DNA from 2 places in the Streptomyces sp. NPDC093097 genome. Region 2 is predicted to be linked to the other one. Evidence: riboswitches for the same ligand, from Rfam matches in the RefSeq annotation. Region 2 holds a riboswitch; the other holds the start of a gene.

Region 1 (7,258 bases), on a different contig from region 2:
GTGACCGCACCTACGCCGACCTGGTGACCGAGCGCGACCAGGGCGTCATCAACGTGCTCCGCGCCACCGGCCGCCTCCCCCACCAGGCGGACCAGAGCGCCAGCGCCCCCACCGGCGACGAGGGCGAGCAGCACCCCAACACGCCCGGGAGCCCGGCCTGATGAACCCCACAGCACCCCTCCCCCTCTTCCGGCAGGCCGTCCAGGACGACTGGATCGACTACAACGGCCACCTCAGCGAGGCGTACTACGTCCTGGTCTTCGGCTTCGCCACCGACGCCCTGATGGACGCGTCCGGCCTCGACGCCGACTACCGGGCCCGCACGGGCTGCTCCCTCTACACCGTCGAGGCCCACGTCCGCTATCTCGACGAGGTCCCGCGCGGCAGCCGACTGGCCGTCCGCACCACGGTGCTGGGCGCGGCCGCGAAGAAGCTGCGCATCCTCCACGAGATGTACCGCTGCGATGCCTCCGGTGACCCCACCGGCGACCCGGTGGCCACCGAAGAGCTCTTCGCCCTTCACGTCGACCAGAACCAGGGGGGTGCCGTCCCGTTCCCGGACGCCACCCACGCCCGGCTCGCCGCGCTCGCCGCACCGGCCCCGGACTGGGCCGGCCGCGGCATCCGCCCGGTCGGCGCCTGACCCCCGGTCCGCACCCCGCCCGGCCGACGGCCGCCGCCCGGGAATTTCCCTGCGATTCCCGGGCCCGGCCCCGGTCAGGCCCCGCCGGGCCGCTGCTCGCCTCCCCATTCGGCTCCCCCTCTCCGCCCCGCTTCGGCCATGCCTGACACTGTGCCGTTCGCGGGGCGCGCCGACCTCAGGGATCACCCTGAACCCGTCCCGGATGCGACCCTGAGGAAGTAACCACCGACTCACGAACGGAGATCAGGGTGATGTCCACACAAGGTCACCGCATTGAGGTCAAGCCCGGTACCGAGACCGTCCGGGTCGTGGTCGACGGGCAGGTGCTGGCCGAGAGCCGGCGGCCGCTGCTGCTCTTCGAGACCGGCTACCCGGTGCGTTACTACCTGCCGCCGGAGGACGTCCGCACCGATCTGCTGACCCCGTCGCAGACACACACGGTCTGCCCGTTCAAGGGCACCGCCTCCTACTGGTCCCTCGAACAAGGCCCTGAGGACATCGCCTGGGCCTACCCCGACCCGCATGCCGCGGTCGCCGAGATCAAGGACCATCTGTGCTTCTACGAGGTGCAGTTGGGGTAGTCGCGGCCGGCAGGCATCCTCGTCGAAGTCACAACCGACGAGGATGCCATGCCGCGGCCGACGCCACGATTCCCCCTGGCCCTCCGTGAGGTGAGGATGCTCAACTTTGAGCGCCCACTGGCCGGGCACATCAGGTTGAAATTCCCTCAGCGCCCCGATTGCCTGGTCAGACCCGGCCCAACTCCTCGTCCTTGTCGAGCTGTTCGGCGGCGGACGCGGATTCGCGGGCATCGACCTGCTTGCGGTGTCGCAGGTAGTCCTTGAGCTCCTTCTTGACAACCGGAGCCATCAGGTACAGCGCAAGGATGTTGATCAGGGCCAGAATGAACAGCAGGCCGTCTGCCAGGTCCAGGACCGCGCCCAGGGTGAGGATCGAGCCGAGGACCACGCAACCGATGGTCACGGCCTTGAAGGTGAGGTCGCTGCGCCGGCTGCGGCCGAACATGCCCTCCCAGCACTTTTGCCCGTAGTAGGACCAGGTGACGGTGGTGGACAGGGCGAACAAGATCACGGCGACGGTCAACACGTAGGGGAACCAGGGCATGACCGTCTCGAATGCCGCCGAGGTCAGCTCCACCCCCTCGGCCTTGCCTGATTTCCGCGCTTCGGCGTACATCGGGGGGTTGGCGACGATGATGGCCAGAGCGGTCATCGTGCACACGATGACGGTGTCGATGAACGGGCCGAGCATCGAGACCAGGCCGCCGGAGGCGGGATGCCGGGTCTTGGCGGCGGCCTGAACGATCGGGGCCGAGCCCAGGCCGGCCTCGTTGGAGAAGGCGGCGCGGGTGAATCCCACCACCATGATGCCGATCAGGCCGCCGGCGCCCGCCTCCATGCTGAAGGCATCCGTGACGATGAGCCTGACGGCACCGGGCATGGCCCCCGCGTTCGCGGCGAGTACCACCAGGCAGCCCGCCACGTACACGATCGCCATGACCGGGACCAGTTTGCCGACCACCGCTCCCAGCCGTTTGGCGCCGCCCAGCAGAATCAGACCGATGACCGCGGCGATAGCCAGGCCGATACCCAGCCCCGCACCGGGGCTGCCGAGCACACCGTCCTCGCCGCCGGTCACGGAGCGCAACTGCGCGAGGGTCTGGTTCACCTGGAACATGTTGCCGCCGGCCAGACCGAACACGATGATGATCGGCGCGAACACGGCAGCCATCACCCGGCCCAGGCCCGCATACCCGCGGTCGGCCAGACCTCGGCGCAAGTAGTGCATGGGTCCGCCGGAGACACTGCCGTCCTCGTGCACGACGCGGTATTTCACGCCCAGGGTGCATTCAGCGAACTTGAGCGCCATGCCGAGCAGTCCGCACACGATCATCCAGAAGGTGGCACCGGGCCCGCCCACGGTCACCGCCACTGCGACACCGGCGATGTTGCCGAGCCCGACAGTGCCGGCGCACGCGGCCATCAGCGCCTGGAACTGGGTCACTTCGCCGGGCGCGTCGGCATCCGCGCCCTTGCCGCTCCGTTTGACGATCTCATAGGCGGTCTTGAAGCCGCGGAACTGGATCGCACCGAGGTAGGCGGTGAAGACCACGCCTCCCACCAGCAGCCACAGCACGATGAGAGGGATACCGGCACCGGCGATATCCACCTCGTAGAAGATGACTTTGTGGACCAGATCAGTGACCGGCTGGACGACGTGGTTCACGGCGTCCTCTATGCCCGACAGCCCCCCACCGGAGGCCAGCACACTGGGCGCGGTTTCATGCTGCATGGGGAAGGGCCTCCTGCGAGAGCGGACTTAAGGATCCACGCGGGTGAGGTAAAGGTTTGGATAAGTCTCAGTTCTGTCCCGGGAGGTCAGTAGGGACTTTCGTCCTGTCTATTCGGGGACTTAAGACCAAGCCTTCGGGTCACGTCCGCCCGTCCGCCGACGGAATCGAGTGACGAAACCGCCGACGGGGCCACGCGAGGGTGAGCTGTATTTGATTCCAGGGGCCGGACCCGGCTACCCGGGCACCCCGGCACCCGGCCTCACCAGCCCCGATGGCGGTGACGCCACGCCTGTGACCACCGGAATTTCCGCACCTCGATCACATTAATCTTGGTGAGGACTTGACTGATTCCTTGCGCGCTTTGTAGCGTCCCTTACGCATGCACCTCGCTAGGTGAGGCGTCTGCACGGACATAGGCCACTGACCCCAAACGTCGAAAGACGCCCCGGTTCAGGACAGCTCTTCCCGGTCTAAGGGTTGAGCCCAAGTGGCTCCCGCAAAGCGGGCACGCCGTGCAGTGCCAAAGCTCTGTCGAGAGAGGTGCCAGGGCTCCATACGAGGGCCCCTATCCGCCTCCGCGTGTGTTTCCGCGGCGCCCCCGTGCGCCTTGAGCAGCAGGAGGTGACGACATGCGAAAAGGCTCCGCCAGTTCCCAGAGCGGTGATTCGCCTTACGCCAGTACGCCGTCACCTGTGGCCAGCTGCTGATCACCGCTCGCCGGTACCCGTTCTCGGCAGTCCGTCGAGGCTGCCGAGAATTCTGACCGGGCACTTCCCGGTTTCCGCGCTGCCCGCTACATGGCAGTCGTCTCCACACGTAGGCCGAGCATGTCGCCATTTCGCTCGGTGCCCCTGCGGATGATTTCGAAAAAGGTCTTTTCATGAACCGCGAGGACATAGTCTTCCACGCCCGTGCCCTACTCGACCGGCCCGATGCCGACGCGTTCGCAAGGCTGATGCGCAGCGCGCCGCCGGCCGACGTCGCCGACGCCCTGCGCGACAGCCCACCGAAGCAGGTGGCCGCCCTCCTGGCACCGGTTCCGGCCAAGGCCCAGGCCCGCCTGTTCGTTGAACTTCCGGACGTGCAGCAGGACGCCGTCCTGGCCGAGATGCCGCCTGCCGCGGTGGTGCCGCTGGTGTCCGCGCTGCCCTCCGACGAGCGGGCCGACCTGTACAACCGGCTCAGCCCGGACGGACAGCGCCGGCTGCTGCCGTCCCTGGCCCAGGCCGAACGCGACGACATGCTGCACCTCGCGCGCTATCCGGAAGGCACCGCGGGCGCGGCCGTCACCTCCCAGTACGCCACCGTCCCCGCGGGCACGACCGTGGCCAACGCCCTGCGCGCGGTCCGCGCCACGGCACCGGACAAGGAGACCATCTACGTGGTCTACGTCCTCGATGGCACGGGCCATCTGCGCGGCACCGTCTCCCTGCGTGACCTCGTCCTGGCTGCCGACAACGCCTCGGTCGACCAGCTGATGCGCCCCGACCCCGTCACCGTGCACGCCGACGACCCTGACGAGAAGGCCGCCGAGTGCATCCGCCGGTACGACCTGCTGGCCGTCCCCGTGCTCAACGAGGACAACCGCATGATCGGCATCGTCACCGTGGACGACGCCATGGACATCGACCACGAGCAGGACGCCACCCAACTCGCCCGCTACGGCGGCACCTCCGCCCTGGGCGGGCCCGACCTCGACCTGCGCGCGTCACCGCTGCGCCGGATCTTCGGTGTCCGGGTGTTCTGGCTCGGCATCCTCACCGTGTTCGGCCTGGTCACCAGCACCTTCGTCGCAGCTCAGGAGGACATGCTCCAAGAGGTCATCGTCCTGGCGGCCTTCATCGCCCCCATCGTCGACATGGGCGGCAACACCGGGAGCCAGGCCGCCACTCTCGTCCTCCGCTCCATGGCGCTGGGCCAACTGCGCCCGGGGTGGCGGGACATCTGGTTCGTGACGAGGCGAGAGCTCGGTGTGGCTGCGGGGCTCGGAGCGGTGATCGCCATACTGGAGGTGGCCCTCGCCTACTTCGCCAAGGGAGGACTTGACGCAGGCGTCCTCGCCACCGTCGGCCTGAGCATGCTGGTGTGCACCGTCCTGGGCGGCGTCATCGGTGGCCTCCTCCCCTTTGTCGCGCGCCGCATCGGCACCGACCCCGCCACGCTCAGCGCACCGTTGATCACCTCGGTGATGGACCTGATCGGCGTGTTCGTCTACTTCGGCTTCGCCTACCTGTTCCTCGGCAATCTTCTGGCCTGAGCAGAGCCGTAGGACACGCACCGCGAAGTGCCGGCGGCTTGCCGGCGAGGCCGGCCGGTGCCTGCTAGGGCGTGTCTTCAGCGGGGCCGGTGTCGTCGGCGACCGGGCTGGGGTGGTTGACATGGTCGAAGCCCCAGTCCAACAGCGAGCCGGCCTCCTTGTAGACGCCGTTGGTCTCGCCCGATTGAGGGTTGAGCACAGTGGCGATGAGGGTGTGGCCGTTGCGGCGGGCGGCGGCGATGAGGGTGTTGCCGGCCTTGCTGGTGTAGCCGTTCTTGACGCCGATCATCCCGGGGTAGCGGGCCATGCCGTGCGAGCCGACCAGCAGCCGGTTGGTGTTCTCGATCTGGACGCTGTCAGCGCCGCCCTCGGGGAACCTGGCGCGGAGGGTGGAGCAGTAGCGGGCGAACTGCTCGTCGGCGAGGCCGGCGCGGGCGAAGGCCGTCAGGTCGGCGGCGGACGACACCTGGCCGGGGGTGTCGTAGCCGTCCGGGGACTTGACCGTGGTGTTGCGGGCGCCGAGCCGGTTGGCGGTCTGCTGCATCTCCCGGGCGGTGGCCGACCAGCCGCCGTTCATGGCGGCGAGGACGTGCACCGCGTCGTTGCCGGAGCGCAGGAAGACGCCGCGCCAGAGATCGGCGACGGTGTAGCGGCCGCCCTCGTGGACGCCGACGACGCTGCTGCCGGCGCCGAGGCCGGCGAGGTCGCCGGCGCTGACCTCGCGTACGCGGTCGGCGGGGAACTTGGGCAGCACGGTGACGGCGAAGAGGGTCTTGAGGGTGCTGGCCGGGGCGAGTCTGCGGTGCGGGTTCTTGGCGGCCAGCACGGTGCCGGTGTCCGCATCGGTGACCATCCAGGCCAGGGCGCTGAGACCGCCGGGCGCCTGCCGGGTGGCGGCCGCGATCTGACGGTCCGTCGGCGCGGCGGGACGGGCATCGGCTGGTGCCGGCGCCAGGGACACTCCGGCGGCGGCGATCAGCGCCAGCACACCTGCCTTCTTGGGGACGAGCGCGTCAAATGCCATGGGGTCACGCTAAGGAGGGCGGGCGGGGTGCGCAGTGCGGATGCGCCAGATGAGCCACGAAGGTGGTGATGCGGGTGATGTGACGGGTCGTAAGGGAGCGCAACAGAAGGACCCGCCCGGTGCGACGGGGGATGCACACCGGGCGGGTCACAGCACTTTTCTACCGCATCACTGAACGGTTACGCATCAAAAACGTGTGCGCTCTCGGATTACCAGGCCACGGGCAGCGAAATCAGGCCACGTACCCGGATCGTCCGGCGGTGTCGTACTTCGTCCCGGGGGATGTCGAGGCGCAGCCCCGGGAAACGGCTGATGAGGGCGTCGATCGCAATCTCCGTCTCCATGCGGGCGAGCGGGCCGCCGATGCAGTAGTGGATGCCGTGGCCCAGGGCGAGGTGGCCGGAGCGGGCGCGGGTCGGGTCGAACCGGTCCGGGTCGGGGAAGCGGTCCGGGTCGCGGTTGGCGGACGCGAGGGAGAGCAGCACGCTCTCACCCGCGGGGATGCGGACGCCGCCGATCTCCACGTCCTCGACGGGGAAGCGGCGGATGGCCAGGGAGGCCGGTCCGTCGTAGCGGAGGAACTCGTCCACGGTGGTGGGCAGTTCGGCTGGATTTCGGCGCAACGCGGTGAGCCGTTCGGGGTGGTCGAGGAGGGCGAGGACGGCGTTACCGATGAGCTGGACGGTGTTCTCGTAGCCGGCGAAGAGGATGAGAAAGGCCAGGGAGGTCAGTTCGTCCTCGGTGAGGCGGTCGGTACCGGCGTCGTCGGGGGCGTCGTCGCGCACCGCGATCAGGTCGGAGAGCAGGTCGTCGCCGGGGGTGGCGCGCTTGGCGGCGATCAGCCCGGTGTAGAACTCCAGCATCGCGCCGATCGCCTCCTTCATCGCCTGCGGGCGGCTGGGGTCGGGCGTGATGAGCGCATCCGACCAGGCACGGAAGTCGCGGCGGTCCTCGGCGGGGATACCGAGCAGATCGCAGATGACGGTGATCGGCAGCGGGCCGGCGTAGTCGGCGACGAGT
Region 2 (7,258 bases):
AGTGGAGCCCCAAGTGCCGTGACGCCGACGGGGGATACGCCGGGCTGGAACGTTTCCTCATCTGGCTCCGCGTCCTGTGGTGTGACGGCCACGGCCATGGCCGGGAACATGTCGGTGAGCAGGTTGACCAGGAGCAACTGGCGTGCGGAGAGTGGGGAGGTGCCGTCGATCAGGGTACCGAGGACGGTGAAGCCGACTTCTCCGAAGTTACCGCCGATCAGGATGCTGATGGCGTCGGCCACGCTGCGCCACAGGGCCCGGCCCTCGGCTACGGCGTCGACGAGGACGGAGAGTTCGTCTCCGGTGATGACCAGGTCGGCTGCGTTGCGGGCTGCCGCCGAGCCGCGGGCGGCGATGCCGATGCCGACGTCGGCGGCGCGGATGGCCGCGGCGTCGTTGGCGCCGTCGCCGACCATGGCCACGACGCGTCCTGCTTCCCGGAGTGCCTCGATGACCTGGAGCTTTTGTTCCGGGGCGACGCGGGCCACCACGCCGCAGTCCCGCAGCAGTTCGGCTCTGCCCGCCCGGTCCAGGGCGGAGAGTCGAGCGCCGGTGACGACGGTGACGTCCTGGGGCCAGCCCAGGGCCACCGCGATGGCGCGGGCGGTCTGCGGATGGTCACCGGTGAGGATCACCGGCCGGAGTCCGGCCCGGCGCAACCCGGCCACCAGGGGCGCGGATGCGGCCCGTGGAGTGTCGGCCAGCGCCACGAACCCCAGGAACTCCAGTTCCGCCAGGGGCTCTTCCAGCACGGTGGACATCTCGTCGGGAGCGAGCCGGCGTTGGGCGACCGCCAGCACGCGCAGTCCGCGTCCCGCCAGGGTCTGCGCGCTTTCTTCCGCGTCGGCAGGCACGTGGGCGCAGTGCGCAAGCGCGATCTCCGGTGCACCCTTGACCACCAGCAGGTGCGCGTCGTCATCCGCGGTGCGCCCGACGGCGGCGGCGTAGCCGCGGCTGGCTTCGAAGGGGCGGGCGTCGGTCTGGGTCCAGTCCGGGTCGTCCGGGACCGCGGTCAGCACGGCTTCGTCGGTGGCGTGTGCGTGCGCGCCGGACTCGTCGGGGTGGGGGCAGGTGCGGGCGGCGGCCCGCAGCACCACGGTGGCTTCGGGAGCGTCGGCGGCGTGGGTGGTGCCTTCGGCGGTGACGAGGTGTACGACGTGGAGGCGGTTCTCGGTGAGGGTGCCGGTCTTGTCGAAGCAGATGGTGTCGATGCGGCCCAGTGCTTCCAGGGTGCGGGGGGTGCGCACCAGGATTCCGCGTCGGCTGAGTCTGCGGGCGGCGGCCATTTGCGCGACTGTTGCCACGAGGGGGAGGCCCTCGGGGACCGCTGCCACGGCCACCGCCACGCCGCCGCCGACGGCTTCACGGACCGGTCGGCCGCGCAGCAGGGACAGTGCGGTGACGGCCACCCCGCCGGCGAGGGTGAGCGGGAGGACCTTCTTGGTGAGTTCCTGCAGTCGTGCCTGTACGCCTGCGGCGGCCGGGGCGCGGGCGGCCAGACAGGAGGCGCGGCCGGCCTGGGTCTGGTCGCCGGTGCCCACCACGACGGCCCGGCCGTGGCCGGCGACCACGGTGGTGCCTTCGTAGGTCATGCAGCTGCGGTCCGCCACGGCTGCCCGGGGTGTGGCGGCCACCTGCTTGCGGGTCGGCAACGACTCGCCCGTCAGGGCGGATTCGTCCACCTCCATGTCGACGGCTGCCAGCAGTCGGGCGTCGGCGGGCACGACGTCGCCGGTGACCAGCTCGATCACATCGCCCGGCCTGAGCTGGACGGCGTCGACGACCGCCGTCGCCCCGGTGCGGGCATCGACGATGCGCCGGGCCGTCTGTCGCTGCCCCACCGAGAGTTCCGCCAGGGCCCGTTCGGCACGCAACCGCTGTACCCCGCCCACCACGGCGTTCATTCCCAACGCCCCGGTGACCAGGAGCGCATCCACGCTGGAGCCGAGAACGGCCGAGGCCGCCGCGCCGACCGCGAGTACGGGGGTGAGCGGGTCATCAAGTTCCGCGCGCACGGCCGTGACCAAGGACATTGTCATGCGTGCCGGGGCGAAGAGTGGCAGTTGGGTTGCGGCGTCCGTGCGTGTGCGCAGCCTGGCCAGCACGGTGGGTGTGCTCCGGGGGGTGTTGGCGAGGCGGGAGAGCGCCTCGTCGGGTTGCAGGGCGTGCCAGGGCACGCGGGGTCCCGGGCGGGGCACTTGGCGGCTGATCACACCGTAGGCGGCTCTCCACCCCGAGTACAGGGCGGCGCCGGCAGCGGCGTTGACGGGGCTGAGCCGGACCCCGGCCGGGAGCAGCAGACGGCGGGCGGGCGAGCCTCCCGTGACCACCAAGAGACCGGACAACGCTGCCCCCGACTGGGCGAGTACCTTGGAGCGAGCGCTTACGGCCCGTGCGGCGGGCACGGCTGCCAGCAACCGCCACACCCCCTCAAGGCCGTTCATCGCAAGGACGTCGGCACCCCAGACCACGGCGCTGCGCTCGTCGGTGACGGACACGGCGAGGTCACCGGCCAGCAGCCCCTCAAGCACCTCATGGCTTTTGGTGTCCTCGTGGCCGATCCGCGTCAGGGTTGCCACCACGCTGCCGTCCTGCTGGAGCTCGCGCACGACCTCCGCCAGCGGCCGCTCGGGGGCGACGACGGTGTCCGCCAGCGCGGCGAAGTCGCCGAGCGAGGGGTCATCCACCATCACGACGTTCAGACCGGCCCGGCGGGCGGCGTCCAGCACTGCCTCGGCGAGCGGGTCGAGCTCCCACCCGACGAGCACCGTGCCGACGTCCTCCCCGCCCGCGGACGCGACCATCGAAGCGGCGTCCGGTGATTCGCGGTCGGACGTCAAACGCAGGCTCAGTGCCGCAGAGTTGACGTCGTCCGCTGCTGACTCGGCGCCGCGCAGTGCCGCGGTCGCGGCGTGCCAGAGCCGGTCGTGGTCCCACGAAGACGGGCCCGGGTCGACATCGAGGACCACCCGCCGCCGCCCGCGCAGCGCGCTGGGGTGGAGAACGACTGTGTCCACGAGCTCCAGTTGGCACAGCCGTTCAACGCTGCGGACCAGCACGTCGCCCTGGGCCAGGGCGCTGCCCAGAGCGGCCGTGAAGACCGCCGGGCCGTAGCGTGCCGCCTTGGGCGACCCGGCCAGGACCGCTTCCGCGGCACCGGCCAGGCTACGGGTGAACACCAGCGTCGCGGCCGCCCCCACCAGGCTGCCGGTGACCGCGGTGTCGGCGTACTCCTCGCCCGGATTCCGTCGCAGTCCTGGCCTGGGCAGCCCGGATCCGGACAGGCTCGCCCGGTCCGGAGTGCACAGGCTGTCGTGCGCGGCGTCGAACGCAGCAGCCCGGGCCAACGCCTCCACCAACTGGCCTGTTCGCACGGCACCGTCCAGCACGAGCGCGGTCGGCGACTGACCCAGGCCGTGTGAGGTGGCGTTGACCGCGGCCAAGACCAGGTCCGTGCCGGTCGCGCCGAGCCGGCGGCGCAGCAGCCCCCGCACCCGGGAGTCCTCCCGCAGCAACGTCACCGCCGCGGTGACCAGCCGCGGCGACTTCTGCAACCGCATCACCTGCGCCGTCAGCGCCGTGGCGATTCCCGCCGCGTCACAGGCCAGGATGACAGCCGCGGCCCGCACCTCACCGACGCCTCCCGGATGCACCAGGCAGAGCTCGTCGCTGCCACCGGAGTCCTCCAGCCCGTACCGGGTGGCCAACTCCTTCGCCCGGCGCTCCACCGCGCCGACCACACCCTCCTCCGTCACCCGCACCACCAACCGGGACAGACCGCTGTCCCAGTAGGCGAGAAGCACGTCAGGCTGCTCCAGCAAGGCGGCCGCTACCTTCTGCGCGGCCTCCTCCAGCGTCAGCGCGGCGGTGGCTTCGGGGCGCGGCTGCAACGGCAGTTGGAGCCGGCTGCCGGCGCGCCAGCGACCATCGCTGGGAACAAGCGCGCTACGGGCCACCCGCGCCACGCGCACAGCCGTCGCCGATGCCTCGGCCGCTCCGTCCGCCGCAGTGCGCACACCGGCCGACGCCAGCTCGGCCGTCCCGCGCCTCAGCACGTCGACCGGTTCAGCCAGACGAGCCACGGCCCGTCCCGGAAGGGCGAGTACGGGCCCAAGACCGGCCACGGGTAAGCCGGTTAACAAACGCAGAACCACTGTCCTACTCTCATGAGACGTCCACACCCGTCATGACCAGGTGCGGAGAAGGGACACTGCGCCCGGGACGGCCGGGCAACCGACGACTACTGTCCGGCCGTCAGCCGGCCGTCTGGCCCAAGGGCTCTTCGACGTCGATCGGCACCGCACCATCGCGCCGCCGCCCCTGGGATGACGGGCTCTTTGACGCGCCCTTCGCCCGCTTCGGGGAAGCGGCGGCAACCACAGACGAACCCTGCCGCTCACCGGTCGGCGCGGCGTGCGCCCCACCGTTCTTGGGACGCTGCTGCGTCAGCCACACCGCCGCGGCACCTGCCACCGCAACCGGCCACTCGACGAGCCCCGCCACACCCAGGAGGCCCGCACCGGCATACACCGCGGTCCGCCGTGCCCGAGGAGACACCGAACCGACCACGTCCAACGTCCCGTTCACGGCACCCCTCACCAGGCGGGCACCGGGCACGCGGTCCAACACCGCCCACACCGCTCCCAACGGGCCGGACCCTCCGGCCGGCAGCGACGAGGACGAAGGCGGTATATGGGCGCTCTCACTCATGACATCTCCTGTTCCAGGTAAGGACACGGTTTCCATTCAAACCGGCCCACTGGCGTTAACCTGCGCCGCTCCGAGTTTCCCCAAACGCGTCTTGACAGCACCCCTGCGCCTTCGTGATTCTCGATGCGTACAGCACCTCGTTGGGCGAGGCGTCTGCGCGGACACAGGCCACTGACCCCAAACGTCGAGAGACGCCCCGGGGCAGGACAGCTCACCCCGGATTAAGGGGTGCGCCCAAGTGGCTACCCGGCCAACCTCGGCCAGGATTACGCCGCGCAGTGCTGAAACCGCGACGAGAGAGGTGCCTTCCCGCGTCGCGGAGGCTCCTCGGCCCATACCAGGCACCCACGAGTGCCCAGGCCGCGAGGAGGTGAGGGGCTTGAGTCCCTGGCATAGTCCGGAACCCGCTTCCAGCCCAACTCACCCATCAGCACCCACCCGTCGCTGACACCGCCACCGACGCCCACCCCATTGCCACCCTGCCTGCAGGGTTCCCAGGCACGCCGTGCGGTGGTCCGTGCGCCCGTCCGCGACCGGGTACGTCCTGCTTGGAGACCGCCGTGCGCATCCAACTGACGTGGCCGAACGCTGCCAACGCCTGCCTCACCCTCACCTTCGCCCTACCCGACCTCAGCTCCGACTCGCTCCGCCCCACCCTGCAGCGGGTGTTGACCTACGCAGGGCCCCTCCTCGCCGGCGCGGCCGACGCCGCCGGCGCGGGCCTGCTCGCCCGCCTGATACTCCCGCTGGCCGTCCACATCGTGCAGCAGACACTCGAGAGCGATGCACGAATCTCAGAACACGGCCCCGACGAAACCCCGTTCCCCATGCAGGTCGGACACGTCCCAAAGCTCGCGTGAGCCCGTGCAACGAACGCGTTCACCGATACGCGACTACCGCCGTGGTGCTCCCCCGCGTCCCCAGCCGGTGAAGAAGCGTCGGAACCGGCGGTGGGGCGCCTCGTCGGCAGGGAAGTCGCCCTCGCTCTCGTCCGAGTGGCCGATCGCGGTCCAGCTCACCGCGGAGACCGCAGGCTCCAACGACAGCCGGCTGACGGCAGCTTCCAGAAGGGAGTCATCACGACGCTCCGTGGTGAGCTCCGCGGCGACCGTGACCTTCCCCGCCTGCGCGTCGCGGCTGAACACCGAGTGCAGCTGGAAGCCTGGCCCGGCGAGGGCCTGGACGATCAGGGCCCTGATGTGCGCCTCCTCCTGCTCTCTGCACACCGCCTCGAAGTAGTAGTCGGTGGTGATCTCCGCGCCGCCGCGCGGCTCCCGGTCCAAACGCCGGCCCAGCGGCCGCAGCAGCAGGTTGGCGCCCAACACGGTGACCGTCCCGAGGCCCGCCAGGACGTACAGACCCGTACCGGCCAGGGGACCCACCGCTGCCGAACACCACAGCGTGGCCGCGGTGTTGAGTCCGCGCACGCTCAACCCGTCCCGGATGATGACACCGGCTCCGAGGAAGCCGATACCGGAGACGATCTGGGACGCGACCCGAGAACCGTCGTAGCCGACGGTACTGGTGGCCTGGGTGAAGCCGTAGTTGGACAACAGGACGAAGAGCGCCGACCCGGCGGCCACCAGCGCATTCGTCCGCAGCCCGGCCATCCTGGCCCGCTACTGCCGCTCCAGGCCAATGACGGCACCGAAGCCGAGCCCGGCGATGACGTTGTCCACCAACGGCCACTCATCGATGACGGCCATGATCCGCTCCCCTCACCCTTGACACCTTTCCCGTACTAGCTCCTATATCGGCGACTCACCGCCAGATACTGAACCGTTGGACATACCTCGGGCTCGCCTCCACAGCCCGTTCGCCATGAACGGCGACATGGCTCGATGGAACGACGCAAAGGCCAGGGTCTTCCCACGATCCCAGCTCCACCTGATAGCCGGCCTATCGACGCGTATCTGGACGACGAGCGGTTCGTCGCCCCACAGCGCGTAGTACTCGCCGAAAGGCTGGGGCGGCCGTCTATCCCGGTCGAGACGCCGGTGCGGCTGCTATATCTCAAGCACCGCTATCAGCTCGGATGCGAGACGCTGTGCCGTGAGGTGACGGACTCCTTGAGCTGGAGGCGGTTCTGCCGGATCCCACTGACGTCCTAGGTCGCACCCGACCACCTTGATCAAGCTGATGCCGCAGCCGGATGCACACCGTCGAGCAGCTCAACGCCACGCTGCTGACAAGCTGCTGCGATGCCGCAAGCCGTGCATCGACATCATGGTGATCGAAGCCGATATCGACCACCCCACAGACGCTGATCTGCTGGAGCACGGGGTACGCAAGCTTGGCCGGCAAGTGCGGCGGATCAAGGCTGTGGGTGCGGCCAGGCGCACGTCCTTCCGAGATCTCAGCCAGTCCCCTTGAGTCGCGCATCGGTCACTGCTGCGGTGGTCATCCCGTGCCGTGCCGGAGGCACGTGGCGCGCCTGGTCGGTGTGCGGCCGTCGAACTGATGGCCTGTGGCCGGGTTTTGCTTACCCCGGCGAGCTGGCTGCTGAGATGATCTTCCCGTAGCGGGTCATGATGTGTCTGGGGTGGGG

What was found. Region 2 has a riboswitch for magnesium ahead of ACIQE0_RS10545 (hypothetical protein). Riboswitches for the same ligand answer to the same signal wherever they lie in the genome.
Region 1: another riboswitch for magnesium. It lies ahead of mgtE (magnesium transporter); the one in region 2 lies ahead of ACIQE0_RS10545 (hypothetical protein).

The regions. Positions count from the first base shown of each region.
Region 1 covers NZ_JBIVOW010000001.1:315,944-323,201, reverse strand. The annotation lists gene ACIQE0_RS01305 (3-hydroxyacyl-CoA dehydrogenase NAD-binding domain-containing protein) at 1-161, shown strand, start outside; gene ACIQE0_RS01300 (thioesterase family protein) at 161-643, shown strand; gene ACIQE0_RS01295 (DUF427 domain-containing protein) at 895-1,224, shown strand; gene ACIQE0_RS01290 (alanine/glycine:cation symporter family protein) at 1,391-2,956, opposite strand; M-box (ykoK) riboswitch at 3,336-3,504, shown strand; gene mgtE (magnesium transporter) at 3,838-5,214, shown strand; gene ACIQE0_RS01280 (D-alanyl-D-alanine carboxypeptidase family protein) at 5,279-6,238, opposite strand; gene ACIQE0_RS01275 (cytochrome P450) at 6,448-7,258, opposite strand, start outside.
Region 2 covers NZ_JBIVOW010000005.1:102,114-109,371, reverse strand. The annotation lists gene ACIQE0_RS10550 (HAD-IC family P-type ATPase) at 1-4,154, opposite strand, end outside; M-box (ykoK) riboswitch at 4,840-5,018, shown strand; gene ACIQE0_RS10545 (hypothetical protein) at 5,271-5,570, shown strand; gene ACIQE0_RS10540 (MgtC/SapB family protein) at 5,604-6,320, opposite strand; partial or broken gene ACIQE0_RS10535 (transposase) at 6,609-7,077, shown strand.